Regions from separate parts of the Paenarthrobacter sp. 4246 genome, predicted to be linked through region 1. Evidence: predicted binding sites of a transcription regulator. Region 1 holds the regulator's gene; the other holds the start of a gene.
The links. The regulator HrcA, encoded in region 1, represses chaperone genes, less so after heat shock. The targets are predictions, from matches to a motif close to TTNGCACTCGNNNNNNNCGAGTGCNAA.
Positions count from the first base shown of each region.

Region 2: a site for HrcA is predicted at 1,211-1,237, ahead of ABIE35_RS00250 (FmdB family zinc ribbon protein). Genes of this name have one in related genera too.

Region 1 covers NZ_JBEPOP010000003.1:191,604-198,768, reverse strand. The annotation lists gene ABIE35_RS06280 (GerMN domain-containing protein) at 227-1,099, shown strand; gene ABIE35_RS06275 (16S rRNA (uracil(1498)-N(3))-methyltransferase) at 1,161-1,925, opposite strand; gene dnaJ (molecular chaperone DnaJ) at 1,928-3,055, opposite strand; gene hrcA (heat-inducible transcriptional repressor HrcA) at 3,106-4,113, opposite strand; gene ABIE35_RS06260 (DUF3097 domain-containing protein) at 4,262-5,113, shown strand; gene ABIE35_RS06255 (DUF4870 domain-containing protein) at 5,235-5,648, shown strand; gene hemW (radical SAM family heme chaperone HemW) at 5,679-6,908, opposite strand; gene lepA (translation elongation factor 4) at 6,909-7,165, opposite strand, start outside.
Region 2 covers NZ_JBEPOP010000001.1:47,788-54,952, forward strand. The annotation lists gene galU (UTP--glucose-1-phosphate uridylyltransferase GalU) at 1-394, opposite strand, end outside; gene ABIE35_RS00245 (5-formyltetrahydrofolate cyclo-ligase) at 493-1,143, shown strand; gene ABIE35_RS00250 (FmdB family zinc ribbon protein) at 1,301-1,564, shown strand; gene cpaB (Flp pilus assembly protein CpaB) at 1,635-2,438, shown strand; gene ABIE35_RS00260 (AAA family ATPase) at 2,465-6,628, opposite strand; gene guaA (glutamine-hydrolyzing GMP synthase) at 6,793-7,165, opposite strand, start outside.

The DNA of each region.
Region 1 (7,165 bases):
CAAGCCGGTATCAATCATGTTTCAGTTGGCGGCCTCCTCCGGAAACCCGGCCGACCGCCGTCGACGATGTGCCAAGCTGGCATAGCGGGTGAAAACATAACCCCGCACCCCAGCCGACGAATGGCTGCCGAACCATGCAGGGCAGGACAGGAAACCCATCAGGAAAACAGCCAGCAACGATCATGGCGCGAACAAGCGGACCAAGTCCGCTGTTGCCGTGCCGGCGATGCTCGCTGTCCTCCTCCTGACCGGTTGCATCGCCAACGGCGGCGGCACCCAGGCTGCCTCCACCCCGCCGCCTCTGACCGTCCAGGAAGCCCCGGCCAGCAACGCCCCGCTGGAAACCACCCAGGCCTCCACCAAGATCCCGGTCTACTGGATTGGGCGGAGCAAGGAAGAGATCTACCTCTACCGCGAATTCAGAGACATCTCCGGCGACGGAAATCCCGTGACCACCGCCCTGAGAATCATGATGGCGGAAAAGCCGTTGGATCATGACTTCTTCACGCCCTGGCAGGAACCCGCCAACCTGGCCACGTCCATTTCGGGCAAAAACGTCATTACAGTCGATATTTCCCGCGATGCTTTCAACTCAAACCTGGACGCCGGCATGGCGCAGCGGGCAGTGCAGCAACTCGTCTACACGGCGACGGCCGCAGCCTCGTCTTCAGGGCTCATCAATTCAGGGCAGCAGATTCAAGTGGTCATCCTGGTTGATGGCCATAAGGACTACATGGCGTTCGGACAAGTGCAGCTGGGTGAGCCGATGACGCGCGACGCCTCCTTGGTTGCCCCGCTCTGGATCATCGATCCGCAGGAAGAGACCACCCTGCCCACAGGACTGGTCAAGTTCAACGGGCGGAGCACGGACAGCTCCAAGCCCATCGCCTGGCAGGTACTGCAGGACAACGGCAAGGGCGAAAAGACCAGCCTTCTCACCGGCCAAACGCAAGCCACCGGCGAACCCGGGCAGTATGGGTTGTTCACTTTTGGCGCTACGTTGAAAGCCGGCCAGTACGAGGTACGTGTCTCCCAGGTGGACAGCGCCGGAAATACCATCGCGACGAGCACCGACACGCGGCTGTTCAGGGTCGGGTAGCGGTTCACGGTCGAGTAGCTGCCCCGGGCCGGTTGCGGACTAAGGCCGCCAGGCTACACCGCTACCAGCGGCCCAGGATGTCGCTCGCAAGAACGACGGCGGCCGGTCCCGCCGTCGACGACCTCAAGACATGATGCCCCAAAAGTGCCGTCACGGCGCCGGCATCACTGAGCCGCGTTACCTCGCGGGGGGAGATCCCGCCCTCGGGCCCCACAATCAGCAGCACCTCGCGGGGTGCGGTGGAATTGGTTGCCGCCACCTCTTCAAGGACGGTCCGCAAAGGATACTTGGCGTCTTCATGCAGGATGATGGCAAGGTCAGCCTGGGCAACGGCTTTCGCGAGGGACCCGGTGTCCACCATAGTCCGCACCTCGGGGATCCATGCCCGCCGGGCCTGCTTGGCGGCAGCGGTAACCACTGACTCCCACTTCGCATGGGCCTTTGCGGCGCGATCGCCCTTCCAGCGGACAATCGAACGCTCCGACTGCCACGGAAGCACAGCGTCGATTCCGAGTTCCGTGGCCGTCTCGATGGCAAGTTCGTCGCGATCACCTTTAGCCAAGGCCTGGACCAGCACCAGCCGGACGTCCGGCTGCTCTTCCAAGACCACGTCGGAGGCGATGACGGTGAGGCTGGCGGGCCCGGCTTCTGCGACCGTGCCAGTCAACCGCGCGCCGGCACCATCGGCTATGTCAACGGGCTCTCCCACCTCAAGCCGCTTGACCGTAACCGCGTGCCGCGCTTCTGAACCTTCCAGCACGAACCTGGCGCCGGGGCTGACATCGCTAAGGCTGCCGGTCGAGGTGAAGAAAACGGGGTTGCTCACCGCTACAGGTTACCGAGCTTGTCCCGAAGCTTGGCGAACATTCCGCCGCTGGCCACGAGCTTTCCTTCGGTGAACTGCTCCCCGCGAAGCTTGGCGAGCTGCTGCAGCAATTCCTCCTGCGCAGGATCCAGCTTGCTTGGCGTTTCAACGTGGAGGTGTACCTTGAGGTCCCCACGGCCATAACCACGCAGGTGCGTGACGCCCAGCCCCCGAAGGGTGATGATCTCGCCTGACTGGGTTCCGGCCTTCACATCAATGTCCTGTGCGCCGTCGAAAGTATCCAGCTGCAGCTCCGTACCCAGCGCCGCGGCTGTCATGGGCACGCTGAGGGTGGCGTGGAGGTCGTCGCCTTCGCGCATGAACATGGAATCGTTGTTGACACGGATCTCCACGTAGAGGTCGCCGGACGGGCCTCCTGCTGGGCCTGCTTCGCCCTGACCGGACAACTGGATGCGCGTACCGGTGGCAACACCGGCAGGAACCTTGATGGTCAGGGAACGGCGGCTGCGGATGCGGCCTTGGCCGTTGCACTCATTGCAGGGGTCCTTGATGACCGTGCCGAAGCCCTCACAGGAACCGCAAGGGGCAGCGGTCATGACTTGGCCAAGAATGGACCGTACAGCGCGCTGGACCTGGCCGCTGCCGCCACAGATGTCACAACGTTCCGGGTGGGTGCCCGGGCGGCAGCAGCTGCCGTCACAGGTGGGGCAGGTCACGGCGGTATCCACTTCGAGCTTCTTGTTGACACCGAAAACGGCGTCCTTCAGGTCAATGCGGACACTGATGAGCGCGTCCTGGCCGCGTCGGACACGGGAGGCCGGGCCGCCATGACCACCCCCACCACCAAAGAAGGTGTCGAAGATGTCCTGGAACGCAAAGCCCTGGCCGGAATATCCACCGCCAAACCCGTTGTCCGTTCCATTCTCGTTGCCGGTGGCATCGTAGACGCGGCGCTTCTGGGGATCGGACAGCACCTCATAAGCATGGGTCACGGCTTTAAACTGCTCCGCGACGTCCTCCCCTGGGTTTACGTCCGGGTGGAGTTTCCGCGCCAACTTGCGGTACGCCTTTTTGATCTCTTCCCCGGTGGCTTCCGGCGAGACTCCCAAAACGTCATAGTGGCTGCTCAAAGTCGGTATCTCTTCCTTGTTGTACTGCGGATGTTTCTTCGGGCCGGCGTTCAGCCGCCGAGAATGCGTGAAAGGTAACGGGCCACGGCCCGGACGGCGGCCATGGTAGTTGGATAATCCATGCGGGTTGGCCCCAGGATCCCTACCTTGGCGCCGGAGCCGTAGCCGGTGGCTACGACGGAAGCTTCGGCCAATCCGTCATAGGGATTTTCCCGGCCGATGCTCACGGTGACGCCTCGGGGGTCGTCCCCCATGTCTGACAACAACCGGAGCATGACAACTTGTTCCTCAAGGGCTTCCAGCACCGGACCGATGCTCAAGGGGAAGTCCACGTTGGATCTGGCGAGGTTGGCAGTACCCGCCATCAGGATGCGTTCTTCGCGGCTGTTGTCGCTCAAGGCCTGCAGTCCGTTGGCCAAGGTTTGGGCCAGTCCCCGAAGCTCCGGCGGACACAGGGCAATCACCGACGGAAGCACCTGCGGCAACAGGGCCAGTTGCGTCCCTGCGATGCTGCTCAGGAACCGGGACCTCAATTGCATCAAAGCGTCGTCGCCCACGTTCGAACCAGCGTCGATGACCTTCTGGCCGACGCTGCCGGTATCGGCAATCAGCACCACCAACACCTGTTGAGGCGCCAACAGGACGAACTCAACATGCCGTACCAGGGCGCGGTTGGAGTGCGGATACTGCACGACGGCGACCTGGTTGGTCAGTTGCGACAGGAGCCTTACGGTGCGCTCCAGAATGTCGTCTACCTCATCAGGGCCTTCAAGCAACGAATGGATGGCCCGCCGCTCGGCGGCCGAAAGGGGCTTGACCTGGGAGATGCGGTCGACGAACAGGCGGTAGCCCTTGTCGGTGGGAATGCGGCCGGCACTGGTGTGGGGCGCTGCAATGAGGCCTTCCTCTTCCAGAACGGCCATGTCGTTACGGATGGTGGCGCTTGAAACACCGAGATGGTGCCGTTCAACAAGGGCCTTCGAACCGACAGGCTCGCGTGAATGCACGTAATCTTCAACGATGGCACGCAGCACTTCCAACTTGCGTGGCTCACTCATTGCTCCACCTCCTGACGACTGCCGTGGTCTCCGGGACCGGGTCCGCTTAGCACTCAACATGCCCAAGTGCTAACCAGTCTAGTATGAGCCAACCCGTTGCTAGCATTGAACTTTCCTTTCCCAACCCAGCACAAAAGGTAGGAACTCCTTGGCTTTCGACACGTGGGGTCCGCAGGATCTGTCAGCTCCTGCCAAACGGCAACTACCGGAGGTTGCCGTCCAACGGGGGATGATCCTCGAAGATGTCCAATCTGGCTGGGTGGGCGAAGTCACCCGGGTTGAGAAAACCGGTGGCATGCACATCGTGTCCCTGGAGGACAGGCGGGGGAAGACGAAGTCGTTTCAACTCGGATTTGGCTTCCTGCTCGAGGGGCAGCCCATCCGCTTGATGCCCCCGGCTCCCCGACAATCGACGCCGGCCGTTCAGGCCGGGCGCACAGCGTCGGGTTCGGTGAAGGTTGAAGGACAACGCGCCCAGGTGGCCAAAGCCAGCCGCATTTGGGTGGAAGGAAAACACGACGCCGAACTCGTCGAAAAGGTCTGGGGCGACGATCTCCGCGTCGAGGGCATTGTGGTGGAGCCCCTGCATGGAGTCGATGACCTCAAGTCGGCAATCTCCGCCTTCAACCCCGGTCCCGGCCGGCGCCTCGGCATCCTGGTGGACCACCTCGTGGCCGGCTCCAAAGAGTCGCGCATCGCAGCTGAAGCCATGACTGTGCCTGGCGCCGCGGGAAACGTCCTGATTGTCGGCCACCCCTACATCGATGTCTGGCAGGCCATCAGGCCCAAAGTTCTGGGAATTGAGGCTTGGCCGTCCGTACCCCGCGGCACCGACTGGAAGACCGGGATCCTCACCGCCTTCGGGTGGCCTCACGAGACCGCTGAGGATATAGGACTGGGCTGGCAGCGTCTTCTTGGAGCGGTTCGCAGCTACGCAGACCTCGAGGCCTCGCTGCTGGGCCGCGTGGAGGAAGTCATCGATTTCCTCACAGTTCCCTGACCTTTGGCCCCAAAGCAGCAGCAACTGACGTGTCATCGTGGCGCTTGTCCCGGGAAGCCTGCCGGGGCCGGTATTCTGGGACAGCAACACCGCACCATCTTTACAGCAAAGGGAACACACCGTGGCAGAGAACGCTCCTGAAGAACCGGGCAGCGCCGCAGGCCAGCCCCAGTACCATGGCGCGCCTGCAAATGCGCTGCCACTGACCGCCAGCGAGGACAGGCAGTGGGCTACCTTGGCACACTTTGGCGGCATTCTCGGATGCCTGCCATCTCTCCTGATCTACTTGATCTTCCGTGACCGCGGACCGTTCACGGCACAGGAATCCAAGGAAGCGTTGAACTTCACGCTGCCTCCCACCATCGCTGCCGTTCTGGCCAACATCCTGGTGCTGTTGCCAGTAGTAGGCAACATCTTTGCCGTGATCGCCACTGGCATCTGGGTAGCCCTGACCTGCTTCTCCGTCTCGGCCGGAATCCGTGTCAACCACGGCCAGCCGCACCGCTACAAGCTCAACCTGCGCTGGATCAAGTAACCCTCCCCCAGCCATCAACCGGGCTGGGAATTAGTCGGGAAGAATTTTCCGGACTACGGCGTCAGCCAGCAGCCGGCCCTTCAGCGTAAGGGTCAACCGGCCTTTGAACGCTTGCACAGGATCAACCAGTTCGTCGGCGATCAGCCCTGCCATTGCATGGCGGCCGACCGCGTCCAAGGCATCCACTTCAAGCCCCGTACCGAGTCGTGCTTCCAGCATGATGCGTTCGACTTCCCGGGTTTCGGCGTCGAGGGTTTCCCGGCCTGCCGCCGGTGAGCTTCCCGCACCCAAGCGACCTGCGTATGCTGTGGGGTGCTTAACGTTCCACCACCGGACACCCCCTACGTGGGAGTGCGCACCGGGGCCGATGCCCCACCAGTCGTCGCCGCGCCAGTAGGCCAGATTGTGCCGGCACGCTTGATCGGGTGTGCGGGACCAGTTGCTGACCTCGTACCAGTTCAAACCAGCGGCAGAGATCAACGAATCAGCCAATTCGTATTTGGCCGCATGATCGTCGTCGTCAATTCCGGGCACTTCGCCGCGGCGGATCTGGGCCGCCAACTTTGTGCCATCCTCCACGATCAATGCGTAGGCGCTGATGTGGTCAGGCTCGTAGGACAATGCCGTCTCAAGGGACAACCGCCAGTCCGCCATGGACTCCCCCGGCGTACCGTAAATAAGGTCCAGGCTCACCGCGAGTCCGGCCTCACGGGCCCACTGGACCACGAGCGGCACGCGACTGGGGGTATGGGTCCGGTCAAGGACCTTCAACACGTGGGGCACAGCTGACTGCATGCCAAACGAGACCCTGGTGAATCCGGCATCGGCCAGCACCTTCAGGGACTCAGGGGTTACGGAATCCGGATTGGCTTCGGTGGTTACCTCGGCACCGGGCTCAAGCCCCCAATGGTCGACGGCGGCCCGCAGGATTCGTGCCAGGTCTTCCGCGGGGAGGAGCGTGGGCGTACCGCCTCCAAAGAAGACTGTACTCAGCCGCCGCCGGGGCAGCCCTGAGGCATCCAGTGCCAGAGCCGCGAAGTCGAGTTCGGACACCGCGGTTGTGGCGTAGGCGTCCTGGGAGGCCCCGCCGCCAAGCTCGGTGGCCGTATAGGTATTGAAGTCACAGTAGCCGCAGCGAACGGCGCAAAAAGGGATATGGACGTAGAGCCCGAAGTTGCGGTGCTCCACGCCATCCAGCACCTGCGGGGGAAGTACTCCGTCCGCAGGTGCCGGATCGCCCAAAGGTAGGACGCTGGGCATCTACTTCTTGGCCTTGTCCTTGGACTCGTCGGTGGTCAGGGCTGCGATGAATGCTTCCTGGGGAACCTCCACGCGACCCACCATCTTCATGCGCTTCTTGCCTTCCTTCTGCTTTTCCAGCAGTTTGCGCTTGCGTGTGATGTCACCGCCGTAGCACTTGGCAAGAACGTCCTTGCGGATGGCCCGGATGCTCTCGCGGGCAATGATGCGCGATCCGATGGCTGCCTGGATGGGCACCTCGAACTGCTGCCTCGGGA
Region 2 (7,165 bases), on a different contig from region 1:
TTGCACGAAGGACAGCGTGGCCCAGGCCGTTGGGGTCGCCTTGGCGGACGTAGTGGATGTCACCGAGGTTGGTGGCGGATTGGATGGCCTCAAGCTTGGCGGTATCGCCCTTTTCGGCCAGCGTCGCTTCCAGCGCCGGCACACGGTCGAAATGATCCTCCAAGGCGCGCTTGCTGCGCCCCGTGATCATCAGGACGTCGTGCAGGCCAACCTTGACCGCTTCTTCGACGACGTACTGGATGGCTGGCTTGTCAACCACGGGCAGCATTTCCTTCGGCATCGCCTTTGTTGCAGGCAGGAAACGGGTACCAAGACCCGCTGCGGGGATGACGGCCTTACGGACAGCATTGTTATCGAGAGTCACCGGACTAATGTAACGGAAGGAATACATCATCGGCTAAACCCTCGCCGCGCCGGGCCAACATTTCTGTGGACTGGACGGCAGCTTTTGTCGCCGCACCGGCATCAGACGAACCTCACGATCGGACACCCATGGCATCGAAGGAAGACATCCGCAGCAGCCGCCGCCTCCAAAGGCGCGCCCTCTCCCCCGAGCAAATCGCTGCTTCCGGCGCGTCGATCGCGCAGCATGGAACGGGATGGGCGGCCGCAGCATCCTCCGGCACGGCGGCCACTTTTGCCGTCTATGTAGGTGTCGCGTTTGAGCCACCCACCATGCCGCTCATCCATTCCTTGCACGAGGCCGGACACAGGATCCTCCTTCCCGTGTGCGAACCCGGCCGGCAGCTGAGCTGGGTCTATTGGACCCCGGCCACAGTTTTCGTCCGCTCCTCCTACGCCCCTATCGACGAACCCGAGGGCAAACGCCTGGAAAGCCAGGTGGTGGCCGGCGCTGCGGGGATCTTCATGCCCGCCACAGCAGTGGACAGGGATGGCAACCGGATCGGCCAGGGCGGCGGCTATTACGACCGGCTCCTCCATGCGCTCGACGATTCCGGCCAGCGGCCGCCCACCATTGCGGTGGTGTACGACGCCGACCTGTTGCCTTCAGGTTCAATTCCCGCCGAAGCATTCGACCGCCCCGTGCGGGAGGTGCTGACTCCCTCCGGCGTGGTCCGCCTTGGCAGCACGGAAGGTCCCAACGGCACTCCGGGCACGGGCGGCCTTACGCATACCGCCTGATGGCCTCGGAATGCCTGGTGAGGTCCGGCACATCCACTGGCGCATGTACTGCAGACCGATGATAGAATTGGCACTCAGGCCCTGCGACTGCTAATGCGAAGCGAAATCTCCGCCGTTGCTGCACAGGACCTGACCTTTGTCCTGAAGGAGGAACTCAGTGCCCACATACGCATACGCCTGCAAAGACTGTGACCATGCCTTTGACATCGTCCAGTCCTTCTCTGACAGCTCCCTGACGGAGTGCCCCGAGTGCAAGGGCGCCCTTCGCAAGAAGTTCAACAGCGTCGGCGTCGTCTTCAAGGGCTCTGGTTTCTACCGGACTGATTCCCGTGATGCCAAGGGCAGCACTGTTTCAGCTGCACCTGCCGCCGCGTCGTCTGCTCCAGCACCCGCCCCGGCACCGGCAGCTGCAGCCAGCTAACTTCACCCCTTTTCCACATAGCGCATCAGGCCCCTGTATTGAGGCCCGCACGGCTGGTTAACGTGGCGGCATGCCACAACAGTCTCGAAGCGCCCTCCTTGCCCGCGCCCGGCGTTCAGCGTCGCCTGCCGGCCCCTGGCCCCCGGTTCCGTCTGGTGCGGGAGGGCGGTCGCCCCGACGGCGCAGCAATGCCGCAAGCTTTCACCGGCCGTTGGATCATTCTGCCTCCCAAGCCAGAAGGCGAAGGATCGGCTCCTGGATCGCCCGGAACCGCCGTCTCACTGTAGCCCTCCTGCTGTGCCTGGCCGCCGGCATTGCCGTCCACCAGCTGACTCCGGCTTCGGAGCTGCGGATCAGCGTCATGGTGGCCGCCCGTGACCTCCCCACGGGAACCACTCTCACAGAAGCCGATTTCACCCGGGTGGGAGTGCCCCAGGACCTCGCCGTCACCGGAGCCCTCTCAGATGGCGGGGACCTCACAGGCAGACAGTTGGCCGCTCCCTTGAGCCGGGGGCAGATCCCCACTGAGTCCAGCCTCCTGGGTCCCGGGCTTCTCACTGGATCACCCGTGGGCACCGCAGCCGTTCCCCTGCGGATGGCCGACCCGTCGTCCATCCAGCTCCTCTCCCCCGGCCAGTTGGTCACGGTGGTCCTCACGGCAGCCGGATCCTATGACGAATCCAGGGAAACACAAGTACTCGCCGGTCCCGTCCCCGTGCTCTGGACCTCAGCCCACGGGGGCAAGGCAGGCGAATGGCTGGGCACCAGCGACACCGAAGGCTTGGTGGTGGTTGCTGCGGATCCACAGCAAGCAGAAAAGCTTGCCGGCGCATCAACGCACGGCAAGCTTTTCTTTGTTTTGGTCAACCCGTGATGGGTGGTTCAGATGGCGGTGGACGGTCAGCCCCAGTGCGGCGGCTTTTGTTCCTTAAGCCACTGCTCATGGTCGTAACCGGACTCATCGCCCCAGCGCCGGGGATCGTCTTCCGCTGCTTTGGTGGGCAGAATGCCACTCACGCCTGGTTTGGCTGCGGCGGCCGTGGCGTCCGCAGTTTCTTCAGTGGTGTCGGCGCCGGGCGCGGAGGATTCGGTGTCGGACCCGCCTTCAGGACCGGTTGCTTCTTCCATCAGTGGTACTTCTTTCCCGTTCTCTGCTTCGCTGTCTGCATCATCGGCAGCGTCGTCAATCTGGTCTGGTGCCTGCTGTGCCGGACTTGGAGCGAATGTTTGCTGCCCCTTGTCCACACTCAATTGTTCAACGTCCATGTCCAGGAAGCCATGCTCAGGCGACGTCGACCGCGGAATGTGATTCTCCAGCCCAAGGTAGGAGCCGATGCGATCCGCGCAGGACGAAGGATCAGTGAAGACCTCAATGGTCCACAGGGACATGTAGCGCCATCCCATGCGCTCCAGCAGCTGCGGACGCAGCCGGCTGCGTTCCCGGACGCTCATCCGCCGGTAGCGTTCAGTGCCATCGGATTCGATCGCGACAGGTGTGGGGATTTCTGCTCCCTCCCGGCCGATCGTGTGGACGGGATCCGCCGCAGCTGCGATGTCCAGAACGCCATCGTAGAGATGCCAGACCCGGGCTCCCCGGGCCCGCAGGCGTTCTCCAAGGTCAGCAACCAAGGGATCCTCACCGAGCGCCTGCTCACTGGCAACAGCACGGGACGCGGGTGTACCGAGGTTGCTGTTTCCCGAGAGTTCCCGGTCCAGCAGCTCGTAGAAGTCCACTGCACCATGAGCCAGCCGATCGAGGTCAAGGTCCTCGGGACGGAAGCAGCTCAGGACGTGCATGGAACGCCGCGCGCGGGTCATGGCCAAAGCGAAACGGTTCCGGCCACCCTCAGCGGACAGCGGACCGAACGAATGGAGTGCCCGGCCATGTGGTGTGCGGCCGTAGCCCAGCGAGAAGATCACGTGATCACGTACCAGGCCTTGGGCCCGCTCCAGATCCACCACACGGAAGGACTCGGGACCGGCGCCAAAGAACGTGGACAGCAGGGGGTGGTTGGGCAGTTGAAGCCTGATGGCCTCGCCGATGCGGGCAGCATGGCGCAAGCTGGCCGTTACCACCGCCAGGGACGTGCGGGGACGCAGCCTTGCGTGTTCGAACACAAGGTCCACCACGCGATTGACCTCGGCAGTGACGGACTCCACGCCCTCATGGTCAGCACCCGGAAGCCCGGTGCCATCGGGGATGTACTCCACCAGGATGGACCGGTCCAGTCCCGTGACAGAGTTGCCGTCAGGCAGGCGGCGCAGGCCGCCGTCGTAGTAATTCTTGCTTAGCTGAAGGATCAAATCCTCGTCAACGGCGCGGTAGACCCAATTCAGTTGCCAGGTCGGAAGGACCCTCGCCAGCGCTTTGAAGGCGCTGTCCACATTCTCGTGGCTGGCAACACCGGCTACTGGCGGTTCCACAGCAACGCTGAAGGTCCGAGCATGGGCAATCTTCGCATCACCGAAGGCCACCACCTGCTTCGCCCGGGCGATGGCAGGAAGTACGGCCTGCAGCGAAGTGGATTCGGCGTCTATGACCACCACGGCGTCAAACTTTTGCTCGGCTGGAAGAACACCGGTCAAGAGGTAGGGGCTGACCGACCAAACGGGCACCAGCAATGGCACGAGCTCCGGCGCCTGGGCGCTCAGCGCCGGCAAAGTAACCCGGCCGTCCTTCAGCAAGGCCCGCAGCAGTTCCGCCTGCCTGGGGTGCTCAAGCAGGCCCTGGCGCCATTTCTGTGCCAACTGCCACCGGAGACGTGCGGCACCGCTGGCGATGTGGGCCTGGTCTGCAAGCCGGTACTCGGCTTCCAGGCGGCGCAGCGAATCGCCATCGGACATCGCCAAGTAGTCGTCGCCGCTGATCATGGCTTCCAAAGCGGATTGCCACCAGGCCAGATCCAATTCGGCGGCCACGGAGCCGGCAGGAACTTCGCGGGCAGCGAGATCCGACAGCAATTCACCGAGGCCGTGCTCGCGCATTTCCTCTATCAGGAGAGTCCGCTCGGGAAGTGTCTCCAGTGTTGCCGTGTCAGCAACAAGCCGTTCCAGGCGCTCCATCAGTTCCAAGTACGGTGTCCCATGCAGGGAGCCACCAACACTGGTGTGCTTGAGGGCAGCACCAAGGCGGTGCAGTTCGCCATCCAACTCCCGGTACAGCGCACCAAGATCGGCGAGCCCGGAAGGCACCGCCGGGTGCCGCTGGGTGGTGGCGTATCCGGCCCACAGCGCCCGCTGCTCCTGGACCAGGACAAGGGAGCTGTGGAGGTCGGCGATGTGCACTCCGGGCCGTACATATTCCTTGGCTACCCGGCGCAGGCGGGAACGCTGCATGGAAGGCATTTCCAAGTTGCGCTCACGGCGCCAGGCGGAGCTGGCGGTGGCGGAAATGAGGTCGTGCACCGGCCGGTCAAAAATGTCCGGGGTGAACTTATCCAGGCTCTCCCGGACGGCAATGAGCAGTTCGAGCTGTGCGCCCCACTCGGTGAAGGTATCGCCCAGCCGGATTTCAGCGTGATCGGACACCTGCTTCATCCGGTCCCGCAGGACGGGAAGCTTCTCCTCGGCCAGACGGGCGAGGTGTTGGGCTTCCTCGGTCTCCTTGCGCGTCACCAGTCGCGCTCCATACCAAGGGCTGGAGGTGGACGCCTTGCTGAAGCTGCCAAGCTCCGCAGCCCGGCGCAGGCGGCCGGCCAGTTCCTCCCGGTCCTTGATGTTGTCCAGGACGCTGCGCTTCAGACGGACCGTGGTGGAAGGCGCGGGGTGGATGGACGTCAGCTCCGCCAGCGACTGCATGGCCTGGTACGGAGAGCAACCCCACCGTTCACGGACATTGTGCAGCGAGGCTACATGGTCCATCAGGGCGTGGCGGTGTCCGGTGAGCGTTTGGTGCAAGTTGCCCAGTTGAGGCTCAAGCGCTTTTTCGTTGCGCATGATGGCGCGGACCAGCTGGCCTTTGAGCTGCTGCGGCGTGGTCCCGTTACCCGGGCGGAACAGCATGGAGTCGAGGCCGAGCGATTCCAGGTGGGCGGAAAGTCCTGCCAGGCTGGACTGCCTGTCACCAACCACCAGCACGGATTTGCCTTCGCTGACCAGCGCACCGATCGCGTTGATGGCCGTTTGCGTCTGCCCGCTTCCCGGCGGGGTGCTCACAACAAGGGAATCTCCGGCCCGGACGGCATCCACCACGTACTGCTGGTCCGTGTCGGCGTCCAGCAGGAGGAGCTCATCTGCTGGATCACGAAGGTCAAGGCTCGGGAACCGGCCCGCCTTGATGGGCTCAGGCTCAATGTCACCACCGTTTGCCGCGACAGCAAGCGCGGCCACGGTGGGGTTGTTCATGTTGATCCAAGGATCATCCAGGTTTCCCGAAAGGTCAGCCAGGGTGGTGACCAGCAAGTTGAAGTCCACCTCGGCGCCGTGAATCGGCTGGACGAGTGTGGCCAGGCGGTCAAGCACCGGCTGGGGATCGAACCGGGCCGTGTTGTAGGCCATGCGCGCTACGGCGTTGACGTCAAAGACTATGCCGTGGACTGACTTGAGGTGGCGCACCAGGGCAGGGTTCATGCGTGCCTGCTCCGTGAGCTGGAGTTCAAAGTCGTCTTCGCCCGGCCTGATGGTCAGGATGATGGAGGCGAGCATCACTGGCGCCGAGACACGCTGGGGTTTTCCGCCCACGGCAGAGGTCCACACCACGGTGCCCGCAGACAGATATCCGGCCTCTATGCCGCGATCATTGCTCAGCTCGAAGATCTTGGACCTGATGTTGCGGGCGGCACGGGCCGCCACCAAGTATTGCTGCCGGTCCCGGATCAACGTGGACAGGCGTGTTCTGCGACCTGCCAGCAATTGCGCCAGCCCCGAGGGGTGCGCGTTGCTCAGATCGATGGCGCCTTCGGGCGTCTTGACGAAACGCAGCATCGTGTCCGCCCCGGTGACGGGTTTAAGACCAGACAGCCATTTGCGGAGCTCTTCGGAGCCCTCTTCCTGGCCTTGACCTAATGACACAACTTCTGCCTTCTTTTCTGTACTAGCTTTAGACGCCTTGGACCATACCGGCATACCTTCGAGGGTAGCGGGAATACCTTGGCAGTCCGCTCCGCAACGCTGTTCCGACGCGAAATTCGCCGTCATTTCACAGGTGCCTGCCGAATTCACAGGCCGCGCCACCCCGATGGTTCAAGCACAGTGGCCGGCCTCCCAGAGGAAGCCGGCCACTCAGAATGCTATTCCCACTCGATGGTTCCCGGTGGCTTGCTGGTGACGTCCAGCACCACGCGGTTCACGCCGTCGACCTCGTTGGTAATGCGGTTGGAGATCCGCGCAAGGAGGTCGTAAGGCAGCCGCGACCAGTCCGCCGTCATGGCGTCTTCGGAGGACACCGGACGCAGCACGATCGGGTGGCCGTAGGTACGGCCATCACCCTGGACACCCACGCTGCGGACATCGGCCAGGAGGACCACCGGCATCTGCCAGACGTCGTTGTCCAACCCGGCAGCCGTGAGCTCCGCACGGGCAATGGCATCGGCCTTGCGCAGCAGGTCCAGGCGATCCTTGGTCACTTCGCCCACGATCCGGATTCCCAGGCCGGGGCCAGGG